DNA from 3 places in the Faecalitalea cylindroides genome. Region 1 is predicted to be linked to each of the others. Evidence: predicted binding sites of a transcription regulator. Region 1 holds the regulator's gene; each other region holds the start of a gene.
What was found. The regulator HrcA, encoded in region 1, represses chaperone genes, less so after heat shock. The targets are predictions, from matches to a motif close to TTTTAGCACTNNNNNNNNNNNAGTGCTAAAA.
Positions count from the first base shown of each region.

Region 1 (5,754 bases):
GACATGTAGGACATGTCTGAATATCACTTGGACTTTCTGCTCCACTTCCATTACAGTGTTTACATGTTTCATCGACTTCTAATGAAATCGTTTCTGTTTTACCAAAGATCGCATCCATAAAATCAATGCGCATCTGCATATAACGATCCTGTCCCTGGCGTGGCTGATTGCTTTGACGGCGAGATGAGCCACCAAAACCTGAACCAAATCCTCCACCAAAGAATGATCCAAAGATATCGCCTAAATCACCAAAATCGGTAAATCCCCCCTGGAATCCACCTTGGTTAAAAGCTCCATCCATTCCGGCATGACCGAATTGATCATATGTCTGGCGCTTTTGTTCATCACTTAAGACTTCATAAGCCTCATTGATTTCTTTGAATTTATCTTCGGCTCCAGGATCTTTATTGACATCGGGATGGTATTTCATCGCAAGTTTTCGATATGCTTTTTTTATTTCATCGGGCGTTGCGTTTTTAGAAACTCCCAGGACCTCATAATAATCTCTTTTTTCGGCCATGATCCTTCCTCCTTCTACACATGTGAAAGTTCTAGCGCGGGCTAGAACTTTGTTTTATTAATGTTTTTCAGTGAATTCTCCGTCAACTACATCATCATTTGCATGTGTTGTGTTATCTTGTGATGCACCTTGTGACTGAGCTTGTTGTTGATACATCTGCTGACCAGCTGCCTGAGCTGCTTTTTCTAACATGTCAAGTTTAGATTTAACCTCATCCATGTTATTTTCGTCAAGGGCTTTTTGAAGGTCATCTCTTAATTTCTTAGTTTCTTCAGCTTGTTTTGGATCAATTTTATCTTTGTTATCTTCTAACATTGCATCGATTTGAGAAATGAAACCTTCAGCTTTGTTACGTAAATCAATTTCTTCTTTACGTTTTTCATCTTCAGCTTTATGATCTTCAGCTTCACGAACCATACGATCAATTTCTTCCTCACTCAATCCACTTGAGTTTTGGATCGTAATAGATTGTTCTTTTCCAGTGCCTTTATCTTTAGCACTTACGTGTACGATACCGTTGGCATCAATATCAAATGTTACTTCGATTTGAGGAACACCACGACGAGCTGGTGCAATTCCTGTTAACTGGAAGTTACCTAATTCTTTGTTGTCAGCTGCCATTGGACGTTCACCTTGCAATACACGGATATCTACAGCCGGCTGATTATCTGCAGCTGTTGAGAAGATCTGTGATTTACTTGTTGGGATCGTTGTATTACGTGGAATCAATACTGTCATGACACCACCCATAGTTTCAATACCTAATGATAGAGGGGTAACATCAAGCAACAATACATCTTTTACATCACCAGAGATGACACCACCCTGGATTGCAGCACCCATAGCAACTGCTTCATCTGGGTTAACTGAGTGACTAGGTTCTTTTCCTAATGCCTTACGAACAGCTTCCTGAACAGCAGGGATACGAGTTGAACCACCAACTAACAATACTTGATCGATATCAGATTTAGATAATTTAGCATCTCTTAACGCATTTTCGATTGGCAATAATGTACGTTCTACTAGTGAACGAGTCATATCATCAAATTTAGCACGAGTTAATGTTGTATCGAAGTGAAGAGGACCAGCAGGACCAGCAGAGATAAATGGTAAGCTGATCTGCGTCTGCATAACTCCACTCAAATCTTTTTTAGCTTTTTCAGCTGCTTCTTTTAAACGCTGCATAGCCATTGGATCAGCTGTTAAGTTGATTCCGTTTTCTTTCTTGAATGTATCAACCATCCAGTCAACCAATACATTATCGAAGTCATCTCCACCTAAGTGAGTATCACCATTTGTAGATAATACTTCAAATGTACCATCGGCTAGATCCAAGATACTAACATCAAATGTTCCACCACCTAAGTCGTAGATCAATACTTTCTGTTCTTTTTCTGTTTTATCAATACCATAAGCCAATGCAGCAGCTGTTGGTTCGTTGATGATACGTTCTACATCAAGACCAGCGATCTTACCTGCATCTTTTGTAGCCTGACGCTGAGCATCATTGAAGTAAGCAGGTACTGTGATAACAGCTTTTGTAACTTTTTCTCCAAGATAGTCTTCTGCATATGATTTCAAATATTGAAGAATCATCGCGGAAATTTCCTGTGGTGTATACTGTTTTCCTTCTGCTTCTACTTTTTGATTTGTTCCCATCAAACGTTTGATAGAACTAATCGTGTTTTTATTTGTTACTGCCTGACGTTTTGCCGCATCACCGATGATACGTTCACCATTTTTAAATGCAACCACACTTGGTGTAGTACGGTTTCCTTCTGGGTTAGGAATTACTTTTGAATCCTTACCTTCCATTACGGCAACACAGCTGTTTGTTGTTCCTAAGTCAATACCAATAATTTTAGACATATTCTTTTCCTCCTTTATTCACTAACTTTGACCAATGCTGGTCTTAAGATTCGATCTTTTAACATATATCCTTTTTGTAAGACCTCAATAACGATACCTGGTTCGACGCCTTCTTTTGCTTCCTGCATCAAAGCCTGCATCGTATTGTGGTCAAAAGGTTTATTTAAAGCTTCAATTGGCTTTACACCTTCATTTTCCAAAACGCCTACAAGTTGTTTATGAATCATTTCAAAACCTTTGACATAATTCTTGATAGCTTCATCTTCAGATTCAACTTTTAACGCCAATTCCATAGAATCTAGAATTGGAAGAATTTCCAAACCTGCCTGCTGGAAACGATATTTCTTTGCGGTATCCGCTTCTTTTTGAAGACGTTTCTTCATATTTTCTGTATCTGCATAGGCTCTAGCCACATCATTTTTTGCCTTATCAAGTTGTACCAAAAGCCCCTGAATGATTTCTTCCTGTGTAGGTTCTTTTGTTTCTTCTTTTTCGACTTTTTCCTTCGTCGCTTCTTCTTTTACTTCTTCTTTTGTTTCAGGCTCTACCTTCTTTTCTTCTTTTTTATCTTTTTTATCTTTTTTACTCACCGTCTTTACCTCCTTTACCGTTACCAAAAACATCTTCGATAACGTTTGACATGTAATCCATCAAGGCTACGACTTTTGAATACTGCATTCGATTAGGGCCAACGACCATAAGTTGTCCTTCTTCTTCATTGTTGTAATGGAACTTTGTCGTTACGACTGAACAGTCCCCGATCTGGATAAGTTCATTTCGTGTACCAATTTGTACTGCTACATTATCCGCCTGGTCTGTCCATTGATGGAAAAGTCTACCATTATCCAGAACCTTCATAAGTTCTTTTAAACGATTGATATCGCTGAATTCTGGTTGACCCAGCATGTTATCTCGCCCTGACACCGCAACCTTCTCTGTCGCAAAGCGCATAAACGCTGTGACAAAAGCTTCAAACAAAACTTCATGTCGAACAAGTTTTGCAGCCATCATTGGTTCGATCTCACTCATCTTGTCAACAACATCACATATTGGTGTACCAACCAACTGATCATTTAATAAATCTGTACAGTTTTTAATATCTTCAACCGATACATCCTGTTCAAACTGGAACATCTTATTCTCCGTATGTCCTTGATTAGTCACAAAGATCGCAACAGCATTCTTTGAATTGATTGGAATCACCTGAATATGCTGTAGAGCTTGATGTCTAGCATCTGGGCCTAATACGATACTTGTCAAATTGGTCATATGACTTAAGATATCGCAACTTTTCTCAACCACTTCATCCAGCGAATAATGTCTTTCTCTAAAAACTTGCTGGAGCGAATTTCTTGTTGAGACATCCAAATGTGTTTCCATCAAATGTTCTACATAGAACCGATATCCTTTTTGACTTGGGATACGACCACTAGAGGTGTGCATCTTTTCCAACAATCCCGCTTTTTCAAGGACTGCCATTTCATTACGAATCGTGGCACTCGATACAGGGAAATCTAATAACTGCATCAGCGTCTTTGATCCAACGGGTTCAGCCACTCTGGTAAACTCCTCAACGATGGTTTTAAAAATAATTTTTTGACGTTGCGTTAGTTTACTTTCCGGCATATTAAGACTCCTTTCTAGCATTCTTACTCCATGTCTGCTAATAGTATACCACACTTTTTAGCAGTGGCAAGCTTAAAGTGCTAGAAAGTTGCACTTTCTTAAGTTTTTTATTTATATTTTCATTGTTATAATAAGAATATGAAAAAAATATTAACATTTGACTGCTATGGAACTTTATTAGATACTTCAAGTCTTTATGATCTTATTGGAAATATCGCCAAAACAAACAACCTTTCCTCTATAGAAACAATCCATATTTTTTCAAGCTATGAAGATCGTTTAATGTATGGAGAACCATTCATATCCTATGAACAATTGATCAAAAATGTCTTAAGCTATTGTGACATGGAACTAAAGACTTCACTTTTTTCAAATTATTACGATGCAATCATGAAGGCACACCAAGAGTTTCCTGTTTTTGATGATGTCATGCCTTGTTTAACATCATTAAAAGAAAAAGGATATGAATTAGCTTTAATGTCCAATACAACAAACTCCTTAATGAAATACCATCTTCTAAAGATGAATAATATCTTTGATTATGTTCTGACCAGCGATGAAACCAAATGCTATAAACCAAACCTTGAATTCTTTCGATTGGCCGAAATAAAATTTGATCTTATAAACAAGGATCACACTCATATTGCGAAAGGATATTGGTGGGATATCGTACCAGCTGCTAAGATGAACTGGAATAAGATTTGGATCGATCGCAGCCATATAAAGGCAGGAAGAAACACTGAAAAGCCTTATACGATCATACCCAATCTAACAAAACTAACTTTATTATAGAAATAGAAAAGAGGTCATTATGAAACAAATCACATATGTCAATGATTCTATCGTACTTGGAGCAACCACCTTAAAAGATACATCTGTCCCTGAAAATAATAATATGGCTCTTCATGTCTGTTTAGATCCTGAAAAAGTTATGATAAATCGTTATCAATTAAGCCAGGAGTTAAATCAGCCTTTATCCAATTGGGCACTGCCTTGGCAAAAACATACAGCCAACATTTATGAAGTAACACAAAAAGATAAACAAAAAGGAGCTTTCGATAAAGATACAAGCATAATGAATGTAGATGCAGTATATACTTGCGAAAAAAACATTCTTATCGGTGTGTTTACCGCAGATTGTGTTGGTATCTTTTTAGTCGATGAAACAAAGCCTAGTATCTGCTGCATACACTCTGGTTGGAAAGGGACCGTTCAAGCTATTACAGATAAGTGCGTCAAAGAACTCATTCAAAACAAAATAATTAATCCTAAAACCACGAAAGCTTTCTTCTCCCCAAGCATTTTATTTGATTCTTTAGAAGTTGGCATGGAAGTCATCGATCAAATTAAACAACTAAATTTTGATGTGGAACCTTTTATTCGTTATATGCCAAATCAAAAGGCATTTATCGATAATCAAGGTTTAAATATTCAAATGTTATTAAATAATGGATTAAACATTGATAATATCTATCCTTCAAAACTCGACACAAAAAAAGAGCTGAATGATTGTTTCAGCTTTAGAAATGACAAAAAAACCGGTGAACATTTCACTTATGGTTATATAAAATAATCCGATCAATTGATCGGATTTTTATCACGCAAGTAGTTATCAAGATTTATCTTTCGATACAAATCTTTATGCACATCATAGAAGCTGATTTTATCAAAATCTTCCTGTTTATTTGGTGCCGGAACAAAACGGTCCAGATAGTAAAGATTATGCGAATCCGAACACA
Region 1 covers NZ_JAQLXG010000020.1:679-6,432, forward strand. Annotated here, with positions in the region: gene dnaJ (molecular chaperone DnaJ) at 1-520, opposite strand, end outside; gene dnaK (molecular chaperone DnaK) at 578-2,389, opposite strand; gene grpE (nucleotide exchange factor GrpE) at 2,404-2,979, opposite strand; gene hrcA (heat-inducible transcriptional repressor HrcA) at 2,972-4,015, opposite strand; gene PND65_RS09050 (HAD family hydrolase) at 4,154-4,807, shown strand; gene PND65_RS09055 (polyphenol oxidase family protein) at 4,827-5,588, shown strand; gene PND65_RS09060 (hypothetical protein) at 5,594-5,754, opposite strand, start outside.

Region 2 (5,754 bases), on a different contig from region 1:
GCCATCTTTATTGATGACAGGCATGGCGGTAAAGCCATGTTCATTCATGAGTTTCAAGCCGTCACTAATACTTAAATTATCGTATAGAAACTTGACTTCCCCTTTGTTTTTTAGAAAAAAGAATACATTTTGAATCATAAATTTCTACCACCTTATGTCTAGACTCTATCAGAAAATATTGTATAAAAAATCAAAAGAAAATGGGAAAATATAAGACAATTTTATGCTCGTGTAGATTGAACTGGGATTTCAGCTGGTTTATTTAAGATTTCCATGAATTCTTCTCCTGTGATCGTTTCTCTTTCATATAAGAATTTTGCCAATTCATGTAATTTCATCTTATTGTCATTTAAGATTTGATAAGCTTCATCGTGTGCTTTTTTAATCAGGTTGACGACTTCTTCATCAATTTTTGAAGCTGTTTCGCTTGAACAAGCTAATGAAGTATCTCCACCAAGATATGCATTGTTTACTGTTTCTAGAGCTGTCATACCAAAATTGTCGCTCATACCTAAACGCGTGATCATGGCACGAGCTAGTTTTGTAGCCTGTTCAATATCGTTGGAAGCACCGCTTGTGATTGAATTAAAGATCAATTCCTCTGCACAACGTCCTGCTGTATACACCATGATCCTTTGATATGCTTCTTCTTTTGATACAAGATTGTGCTGTTCTTCCTCAACTTGCATCGTGTATCCTAGAGCGCCTTTGGTTCGAGGAATGATCGTAATCTTATGTACAGGAGCTGTGTTTTTACATTTTGCGGCCACTAAGGCATGGCCGATTTCATGATAGGCAACGATCATGCGTTCGTGATTAGAAATAACGGCACCTTTTTTCTGCTCACCGGCAATGACTGTTTCAATGGCTTCTTCCAAGTCTTTTTGAACGACCATCTTACGCCCATCACGTACTGCAAGTAAGGCTCCTTCGTTGATAATATTGGCTAGATCAGCACCACTGGCACCAGCGCTGGCTCTGGCGATGACATTAAAATCAATAGATGGAGAACATTTTACATTGCCTGCATGTAATCGCAGGATATCTTCACGACCCTTTAGATCTGGTAATTCTACAGGAATTCGGCGGTCAAATCGCCCTGGTCTTGTTAAGGCAGGATCTAATGTATCCGGTCTATTTGTTGCCGCGAGCAAAACAACACCCTTTGAACCGTCAAATCCATCCATTTCTGCCAATAACTGGTTCAATGTTTGTTCACGTTCATCATTACCGCTTAATCCTTGGCCATCACGTTTTTTACCAATGGTATCGATCTCATCAATAAATACGATACATGGTGCTTTTTCTCTGGCTTGTTTGAACAAATCACGAACTTTGGCAGCACCACGTCCGACAAACATTTCAACAAATTCACTACCAGAAATAGAGAAGAAAGGAACCCCGGCTTCACCAGCTACAGCTTTAGCTAATAAAGTTTTACCAGTACCAGGAGGACCTACTAATAAAGCTCCTTTTGGCATCTTAGCACCAATTGCCTGATATTTTTTAGGATCATTTAAAAAGTCTACGATTTCTTTTAGGCTGTTTTTGGCCTCTTCCTGTCCGGCAACATCTTTAAATGTTTTTCCTGTTTGTTGGCCAACATAAACTTTAGCATTGCTCTTGCCTAGATTTCCTAAGCCAAATCCACCTTGATTAAATGACATGGAATCATTTCCGCCAGCTTTTTGAGCTCTTTTAAACATGCGGTTACCCAGCCATATAAAGAAGGCAAAGATTGCAAATGTCGCAAACCAGTAAAGAAGTGGGTTGGTTGCTTCTGTGTAGACTTGAGTGAATTCAACGTTTGCATCTTGTAATCGATTTACAAGATCAGGATCATTCATGACACCGGTTTGATACGTTTTATCATTATCATCATTTTTGAGCGTGTAATAGATATCGGTATTTTCAATTTGTACTTCATCCACTTTCTTCTCTTCAATTTGATTTAAGAAAGAAGAATAGCTGGTTTCTTCAATGCGGCTATTGGTATACATAGGTATGAATACAAAGTCTAATAATAAAAGAATGATCAGTACGATGAAATAGTACCAATACAAAGGTTTCTTTTGTTTATTCATGAAAATATTTAACCTCCTAAAGTATTTTTATAGGAAGATTATACATCAAATTAGCAGTTTTTCAAGAAGAGTGCTAATTTCACATAACTTTCCATAATTTAGCGATATTTGATAAAAAAACTCTAGATTTCTCCAGAGTTATTTGTTAAATAATTTTCTTCGGTTTGTCGATTGGATGAACAAACGCTTCATTTCATCAATATCTTCTTTTTCTAAAGAATCTCTAAAATGTTTGGTTGCATCTAAAAACTGATCGATTTCATCTAATAAGATATCTTTATTTAATAAGAAGAGCTCGCTCCATAGATCTTCATTAATGGTAGCGATGCGAGTAAGGTCACGAAAGCTGTCGCCTGTATATTCGACAAGATGGGAATTATCATGGGTATTCATCAAGCTAACTGCAATAACATGGGTAAGCTGGGATAAAAAGCCAATCATGCGATCATGTTCTTCACAAGATAGGATGGAAATATTTTTAACGCGAAGATCTTTTCCTAACTGTTTAGCGGCTTTGATGGCCTTTGGCGTGTTTTTGTCGGTAGGCACGATAATATAGTTGGCATTATCAAAAATATCTGCCTGGGCAAAATCGATCCCTCTAGATTCACGACCACACATTGGATGGATGCTGATGAGTTCAAGATCTTCTCTTAAAATTGCCTGAACAGGTTCTACAATGTTTGTTTTTACTCCGCTGATATCCATTAGTATCGTTCCAGACTCAAGATATTGCTGGTTTTCTACGATCCATGGTTTGATCATGGTTGGATATAAGGCAAGGATGATCAAGTTACATTTTTTGATAAGCTTGTCTGGATCGGTACTACCTTCCTTGATAATGTTTAATTCAAGAGCGGTTTGTATTGTTTGCTCATTTTGGTCAATGCCATAAATCGTTTTATCTTTTTGAGGACTGAGTCTTTTCGCAAAGCTGGCACCCATTAAACCTAGTCCGATAATACCTATATTCATAAAATTTCTACCTTTCCACCAATACGTTGGATATCTTCAAAGAAATCTGGATATGATTTTGTGATGGCCTGCGCATTTTCAATTATACATGGTGTATTGGCACATAAACCAAATACACACATAGCCATTACGATACGATGATCGTTATGTGAATCAATGATTGGAATATCATCTAAGGCATATCCACTCTTTCCATGGATCGTAATTGTATCAAAAGTAGTTTGAATATCGACATTCCATTTTTTAAGTTCTACTTCCATAGCTTCGATACGGTCGCTTTCTTTCATGCGAAGCCTTTGTGCGTTAATGATCGTCGTTGTTTGCTCACAATAGCTGGCTAGTACACATAAAATAGGTCCAAGATCTGGACAATCGGATAGATCAATGGTTTTTGGTTGCAACTTTGATGGATGAATCGTAATAAAGTCTTTTTTAGAATTAATACTACATCCAGCACTGGCTAAGATATCAAGGATGGCCTTGTCACCTTGAACAGAATTTAAGTTCATGTTTGAGCAGGTCAAAGAGTTGTTCAAGCCTGCAAGAACACCAAAGAATGCCATTTGAGAATAATCTCCTTCGATCTTTACATCATGAGCAATATATTTCTGGTTTCCTTTGATATAGTAAGTATTTTTATCTTGTTTGATCTCAATGCCGAAGCATTTCAACATATCCAGCGTTAGATCAACATAAGATCTTGATTCATAGGGTTCATTAATTGTAAGCGTACTGTCTGAATCTAAAAGAGGAAGAACAAAGAGCAGGCCACTGATAAACTGGCTGGAAATGTTTCCGTCGATTTGATAATGACCAGACTGCAGTTTCCCTTGAATTCGGATTGCATCTTGTGATTGTTCAAATAACAGCTTTTGCTCATCAAATATTTTTTGATAGATTCCCATAGGCCTTTCTAATAATCTGCCTTTTCCTAGATATGTAACTTTCTTATTGGATAAAGCACCTGCTGGAATTAAAAAGCGCAGGGTAGATCCTGATTCGTTACAGTCGCAGCAAATTCCATCTTGTAAATCAAATAAATTACAGCCTTCAATGATACAGCTGTTTTTCTGTACTTCAATCTTAGCTCCAAAGGATCTCATACAGCTGATCGTAGCTTCAATATCTTTGGAAAATGTTAAATTTGTAATTGTTGATTTTCCCTGTGCTAAAGATGCACAGATAATCGCACGATGGCTGATGGATTTGCTGGCGGGAATGGCTATGGTTCCATTTACTTTAGATGGTGTGATCTTAACTTTCATGTTGGATCTCCTTTTCTAAGATATTATTGGCATTGCTAGACATCAATAGATCTAAAATGCCAAAGGCAATCATAGAGTCAACGACAATACGAGCTCTATGAAGGATACATGGGTCGTGTCTTCCTTTTATATTTAACGTTTGGCTTTCTTTGGTCTTGTAATCCACCGTCTCCTGAGTTTTATATATGGATGGTGTAGGTTTGATACAAGTGTGAATGATGATAGGCATTCCATTCGAGATACCACCATTGATTCCACCATTATTGTTGGTCTTTGTTTGAATGGTATCATTCATGATAAAGGCATCATTGGCTTCGCTGCCTTTTTTAGAAGCCATTTGAAAACCAGCTCCAAAAGAAACGCCTTTTACTGCTGGAATGCTGAATAATAGATGGGCCAGGATGCTTTCGATGGAATCAAAGAAAGGCTCGCCAATTCCAGCTGGAAGATTGATGATGGCACTTTCAAGGATCCCTCCAATGGAATCCTGCTCATTTTTAGCTTCCAGGATGGCTTGTTCCATGTTTTGAGCTACTTGTTCATCTAAGGTTGCAAATTCTTTTTTGTTTAAGGTTTGGATTTGTTTTTTTAATTCATCAATGTTATTTGAAAAAGGAGCATCATACAAGGCATAAAGTTGCTCAATGTGTGAGCCAATTAAAATGTTTTTTGTTTCTAAGATTTGTCGACAAATACTACCGGCCGCTACAATAGGAGCTGTTAATCTTCCTGAGAAATGTCCACCTCCGCGATAATCTTGAAAGCCATGGTATTTTTCATATGCACTAAAATCTGCGTGTCCAGGTCGCAGGCGATATTGAATATCGGAATAGTCTTTTGACTGGGTATTTTTATTCTGGATTAAGATCGTTAAAGCGGTTCCGGTCGTATATCCATTAAAAAATCCTGAGACAATTTCGACTTCATCGTCTTCATGGCGTTGTGTGGATATGCTTCCTTTTGCCTTTCGCTTTTCCATGTCTTCTTTTATTCTCTCAAGATTGATCTTAAATCCAGCGGGAAGTCCATCCAAGGTGATTCCTATGCAGGGACCATGACTTTCCCCAAAGATCGTCATGGATATATTTGTTCCAAAGTTATTTTTCATAAGGTCCTCTTTCTAAGTATGTTTTGATAGTATCATATGATACTTCCTGTAATTCATAGGTACCTGCCTGTTTAACAAGTACGATCGTTATGGATGAAGAGCTGCTTTTTTTATCATGTTGAATAAAGTTCATCAATGTATCAACATCATAATCGGGTACTTTAGGAAGATGTAGTTTTTCATAGATTTTTAATACATCTTCTTTTAGTTCTTTATTGTCGATAAAGAATAACATTCCCATCGCAACACATTCTCCATGTAGATAAGTATCCAAACCGTAGGCTCCTTCGATGGCATGCCCAATTGTATGCCCGAAATTTAA
Region 2 covers NZ_JAQLXG010000001.1:108,845-114,598, forward strand. Annotated here, with positions in the region: gene PND65_RS00680 (CBS domain-containing protein) at 1-138, opposite strand, end outside; gene ftsH (ATP-dependent zinc metalloprotease FtsH) at 222-2,084, opposite strand; gene PND65_RS00690 (prephenate dehydrogenase) at 2,223-3,059, opposite strand; gene aroA (3-phosphoshikimate 1-carboxyvinyltransferase) at 3,056-4,324, opposite strand; gene aroC (chorismate synthase) at 4,314-5,432, opposite strand; gene aroB (3-dehydroquinate synthase) at 5,422-5,754, opposite strand, start outside.
Region 2: a site for HrcA is predicted at 2,133-2,163, ahead of ftsH (ATP-dependent zinc metalloprotease FtsH). Genes of this name have one in related genera too.

Region 3 (5,754 bases), on a different contig from region 1:
TTCTGAATAGCCAAAAAAGCATATAAACAGATTTATTTCTCTGTTTACATGCTTCTGTTATTCTATCTATATGATTTATAAAACCACATTGGTGGACGTACTTATCTATTGCAGATAGACGACTTTTTTTGACAAGAACCCAATGTAAGGAAATTTATTGTATATGATGTACTTCATGGCGACGTTGACCTCCAACAAACCGCCATTTGGAAGTAATATACAATATTTTAACAGCGTAAATAGCACTACCATATAACGGTTTTTTTTATTGGCGTTTAGTAGTGCTTTTTATTAAATATAAACCTATAAACCATATAACACGTTTTTCTATACCTGTTTTTAATTCAGTAGGAACAATAAAATGTATAGAGGTGGTCTACTATGCGTAAAAAAGAAGATAAATATGATTTTAGAGCCTTTGGTTTAGCCATTAAAGAAGCTCGATTGAAACGAGGTTTAACTCGTGAACAAGTGGGAGCATTGATTGAAATTGACCCACGGTACTTAACTAATATTGAAAATAAAGGGCAACACCCCAGCATACAAGTTCTTTATGACCTTGTATCGTTACTTCATGTTTCCGTTGATGAATTTTTCTTACCTGCTAATAACTTGGTAAAAAGCACCCGACGATTACAGATAGAGAAATACATGGATAGCTTTACAGACAAAGAACTATCCTTAATGGAATCTTTAGCCAGCGGTATCAACGAAGCAAGAAACATCGAAGACTAATTAAAAGAATCCATACATAACGGAAAGAGCCGATAAAATGAGATTGTATTAATCTCATTTTATCGGCTCTGCGTCTTTGCGTCTGGCTCTGTAATCACAGTTACTTTGAACTGCTTTATTTCAATTAAATTTTCTTGTCTGCATTTCGGACAATAGAGGGGGAATTTTTTTAATTCAGTATCTTCCCTTATCTTTAATCGTGTTTTATTTCCACATACAGGACACAATATCCACTTGTAGTTTATAATAACTATCTCCTCCTTTACACTTTAATTCAAATCTTTATTAAAAAATATTTCATCTTATTTAACAAGAAACCATATTTATATAACAACATAAAATACACTAAGTTATTTTATTGAACATATATCGTACTTTATCTATCCGACTATTTGGACGACGGGGCTGGCAAACAGGTTCACCGGTAGTAACATGGTACCCTTTTAACTCTGTTAAACAAACACTACGTCCATTTGTAAAGAAAGTTAAATCACTACGATATTCTTGAATACACCGAGCAGGGATTTCTCCACTAAGAATGACCTCATTATTTTTCAATTGAGTGTCTACGATGTTCGCACAATATTTAGGAGCATCGTTGTATGCTCGTGAAAGATATTCCTGTGGCGCATAAATTTTAAAACTAAGATATGGCTCTAACAATTCTGTTCCAGCTTTTTTTAAGACTTGTTCCAATACAATAGGAGCAAGCATCCGAAAATCTGCTGGGGTACTAACAGGGCTATAGTATAAGCCATACTTAAAACAGATTTTACAGTCCGTCACATTCCAACCATACAATCCTTGTTCACAGCCATAGCGTATCCCCTCCATAACTGCATTTTGAAACGATTGATTTAAGTATCCAAGAGAAACCGAGCTCTCATACTGTACTCCGCTCCCTAATGGAAGCTGTGCTACAGATAGACCAATGGAAGCCCAGAAAGGATTCGGTGGAACTTCGATGTGAATGGTATACTCTGCTTTTTTTAACGGTCTTTCCATATAAATGACTGTAGGCTCTTTTATTTCTATCTCCACATGATACTTTTCTTGCAACAGTGCACTAATCACTTCCATTTGTACTTTCCCTAAGAAAGAAAGTATAATTTCATGTGTCGTAGAATCCACGTAATATCGTAGAAGCGGATCACTATCTGAGATTTCCAAAAGGGCATCAAGCAACATTTCTCTCTGTTCAGGTTTACTCGGTTCAACAGTTGTTTGTAGTAGAGGGTGCGGATTTTCAATCTTTTTTCTCTGTGGCAATAGTTTTGTATCTCCAAGAACACTATTTAACTTCAAAAACTCATTTTGCAAAATAACAATTTCCCCGGAATAAGCCTTATCGATTTTACATAATTCACCATTTATTGAAGTATACATTTCTGTAATTTTTATTTTTTCCTTTTCCGATATTCTAACCGAATCTCGCAAATGCAGTACGCCACTATAAAGACGTATATATGCAAGACGCTGTCTTTTTTCCGAATACTCAATTTTGAAAACTTTTCCGCAAAGTTCAGACTGACCTCGATGTGTTGATGAATAAAATTTATTCGTAATCACTTCTATAAGGTTATCAATCCCTATATTGTTTTTTGCACTTCCGTGATAAACAGGGAACAGGGAACAATTATGAAATCTTATGCTTTCCTCTTGTTCGAGTTCTAATGCTTCCAATAATTTCCCAGACGTATATTTCTCTAAAAGGTCATCGTTTCCCTCTATTACCGTATCCCATTGTTCAGATTCGGTAAAGTTCGTCACACACATATTAGGATACAGTTCTACCTTCTGTTTGATTACAATTTCGGCAGAAAGTTTCTCTTTAATATCCTGATAAACCGTTGATAAATCAATTCCATTTTGGTCAATCTTATTGATAAAAAAGATTGTGGGAATCCCCATTTTCCTAAGTGCATGAAATAATATACGAGTTTGTGCTTGTACGCCATCTTTTGCAGAAATCAGTAGAATTGCCCCATCTAAAACTGATAATGAACGATATACTTCTGCTAAGAAATCCATATGTCCTGGCGTGTCTATGATGTTCACCTTCGTATTTTCCCACTGAAAAGAGGTTATTCCTGTCTGAATTGTAATTCCTCTCTGACGTTCTAAAAGCGTATTATCCGTCCTCGTTGTACCTTTGTCCACGCTTCCTAATTCTGTAATCGCTCCACTGTTATATAATAAGCTTTCTGTTAAGGTAGTTTTTCCCGCATCAACATGAGCTAAAACTCCAATATTAATAATTTTCATGTGATTTTCCTCCATTCAAAAGCCCAAAAGGGCATAAAAATCCCAGTGATAAATACTCTTATCACTGGGATTTTTATGCATAACCATAGGCATACAAAGCATACAGATATTCTCCGGATACTTTAGAATCACATGATAAAGGTATTCTTAAACTGGGTACAAAAAACTAAGCCCTCCTAAAAAAGGACATCCAATTATTTGTTCCCACTATCAAATTGACAGTTTATTTAAGAATACCTTGCCGCATATTTATTAACTCCTTTTAAATAGATACTTAAATAATAGCACGTAAGAGCATATTTGTAAAGGAATCTCCAATTTTTTATCAAAGAGAGTACGTGATTACAAAATAGCTGTAATAATGTACCAATATTTGTTATTCTATAATCTTCCAATTACTCCCGTTCTTTTCAAGTACCAAATCAAATTGAGATACCTGCGTTGCCTTTGCCTGATTTACCACAAATCAGATTTTATCCCTTTCTTCCTCTTGATTGCCCACAACAGAAAAGAAAAAGCCCTGTCAAGAGCTTTGCCACCATTGGTGGTGCTTTGCACTCTTGATCGGGCTTTTTGTTTGCTGTATCTTCTCGCAAGAGGAAAAAAGTTACTCGTCCTCATCATCAAAATTGTTATTCCTTAATACTTCTCGTAACAGTTCCATATCTTCTTTTGAGTTCGGGTTTATCATTTTCACGACTTGATAAGGTGTCTTATACTTATGTCCCTCTATGCTTTCCCCAAACATATCCATACTGTATAAATCATCATAGCGGTCTAATAATTTTTGAAACTTCAAATGCTGGATAAATTCTTTGATTGGGTAAAGGTCGGACGCTTCAATGCTTTTCCCGTTGATATAGTCTGTAATATATTCCCGTAACTTTTCTAACTCATATTCCAGCCATTCTTCCTCGCTGTCAAAGAAGTTATCATAGTGTCCATGTTTCAGTTCTGCATTTAGACGTTCTTCGGCTCTTAAAAACTGACAGACTTCCTTTTCAGATTGATTGACATACTTCCATTCTCCCGACAACAATTCATTGGGCGTAACGTCCAGCACTTCCATTATCTTTTCCAGCGTTTCATAGGCAGGATAGTTCAACCCTCTTTCAATCTTGGAAAGGCTCTGCATATTGATACCGATTTTGTCCGCAAGTTCCTGTTGTTTCATTCCCCTAAATTTTCTTATGGTCTGTATATTATTTCCTAAATGGCTTATTTTCATTGCATAACCCTCCATATCTCGTTATATCTTCGCTATTATAAGTCTATCATGCTTAATATGATTTGTAAAGGCAAAAAAAGATATTGACAAATAAGCATATAAGAATTACTATGTTCTTGTAATCGAATAAGCACAATAGAATGAAATATAAAAACATTCAAAAAGAAATACCTATCTGATTAAATCCGTAGATATGAATATCGGTTGAAATGGAACTTGTTAGAAAAGGCAAAACAGAACTTGCTGACAAAGTATTTCTGACACGGTGGCGGAAGCCTCTCAGGCTTACCGCCATGACACCTTGTGTCAAGGGGAAGAAATGCTTTGTCGGCTGGCGAGCCTGCGAGCCTTGTCTGTGCCCCCGTTATCTAACAGGGGGGCACTATTTCACAAAAGACAAGTCAAAAACCATACAACCCCAAAGCTGTAAGGAGTAATGAGGAGTTTTAAGAAGATAGTAATTTCACATTCTTTTGAATAGTGGTTTACAGGTATTTCAAGGCTATTGTGGGATTGGAGGAATACAATGAACAATTTAGAATTTGCACTTGAAATGAAGAATAAACGTCTTGCAAGCGGTCTTTCACAAGGAGAACTTGCAAGTCTTACCCATGTATCAAGATATAGTATCAACCGCTTTGAGAACGGAAAAGCCAACGCCAGCAAGGAAACACAAAATATTATCCTGCGTTGTCTGAATTACTATATCTGCGATAAGCCTTTTTATCTGCTCGTTGATTATCTGTCTGTCCGTTTTCCAACGACTGACGCATTGGAAATTATCCGAAAGGTGCTTGGCATGAAAGCAGATTATTTTATCCATTATGACTATGGATATTATGGCTATAAAGAGCATTACGCCTACGGAGAAATCAAGGTTATGGCTTCTGATGATGAACACATGGGCGTATTTTTGGAATTAAAAGGGGCAGGCTCACGCAATATGGAATATGTTTTACAGGCACAGAACAGGGATTGGTATTCATTCTTGAACCGCTGTCTTGACTGTGGCGGTGTTATCCGACGTTTTGACTTGGCAATCAACGATATGTGCGGTCTGCTGGATATTCCCGTTTTATCTGAAAAATACAAAAATGGCGGTGCGGATTGTCGCTGTAAAAACTATGAAAATGTGCAAGGCGGTAAACTAAGCGGAAAAAACCGCAATTTAGCAAGCACCCTTTATATCGGCTCAAAAGCAAGCACAAAATATTTCTGCCTGTATGAAAAACAAAAGGAACAGGCAACTAAAAAGAAACATACGGATATTATCAACCGTTTTGAAATTCGTCTGCGTGACAAAAAGGCAGTACAGGCAGTTGAGGAACTGTTATTGACGTATAACCCTCATGGGCTGGTGTTTTACCTTATTACTGATTTTGTGCAATTTCCCGACTATCCGCTGTGGGAGATATTCATTTCCCATGATAGTTTACCTTTTGAAATGAACCCCGTACCTGTCAATATGGAACGCACTCTGCAATGGCTGGAAAGACAGGTCATGCCGTCAATCGTGATGATAGAGG
Region 3 covers NZ_JAQLXG010000002.1:172,068-177,821, reverse strand. Annotated here, with positions in the region: gene PND65_RS02230 (helix-turn-helix transcriptional regulator) at 382-735, shown strand; gene PND65_RS02225 (cysteine-rich KTR domain-containing protein) at 795-962, opposite strand; gene tet(M) (tetracycline resistance ribosomal protection protein Tet(M)) at 1,081-3,000, opposite strand; gene PND65_RS02215 (tetracycline resistance determinant leader peptide) at 3,016-3,093, opposite strand; gene PND65_RS02210 (helix-turn-helix domain-containing protein) at 3,608-4,243, opposite strand; gene PND65_RS02205 (XRE family transcriptional regulator) at 4,755-5,754, shown strand, end outside.
Region 3: a site for HrcA is predicted at 3,321-3,351, ahead of PND65_RS02215 (tetracycline resistance determinant leader peptide). Genes of this name have one in related genera too.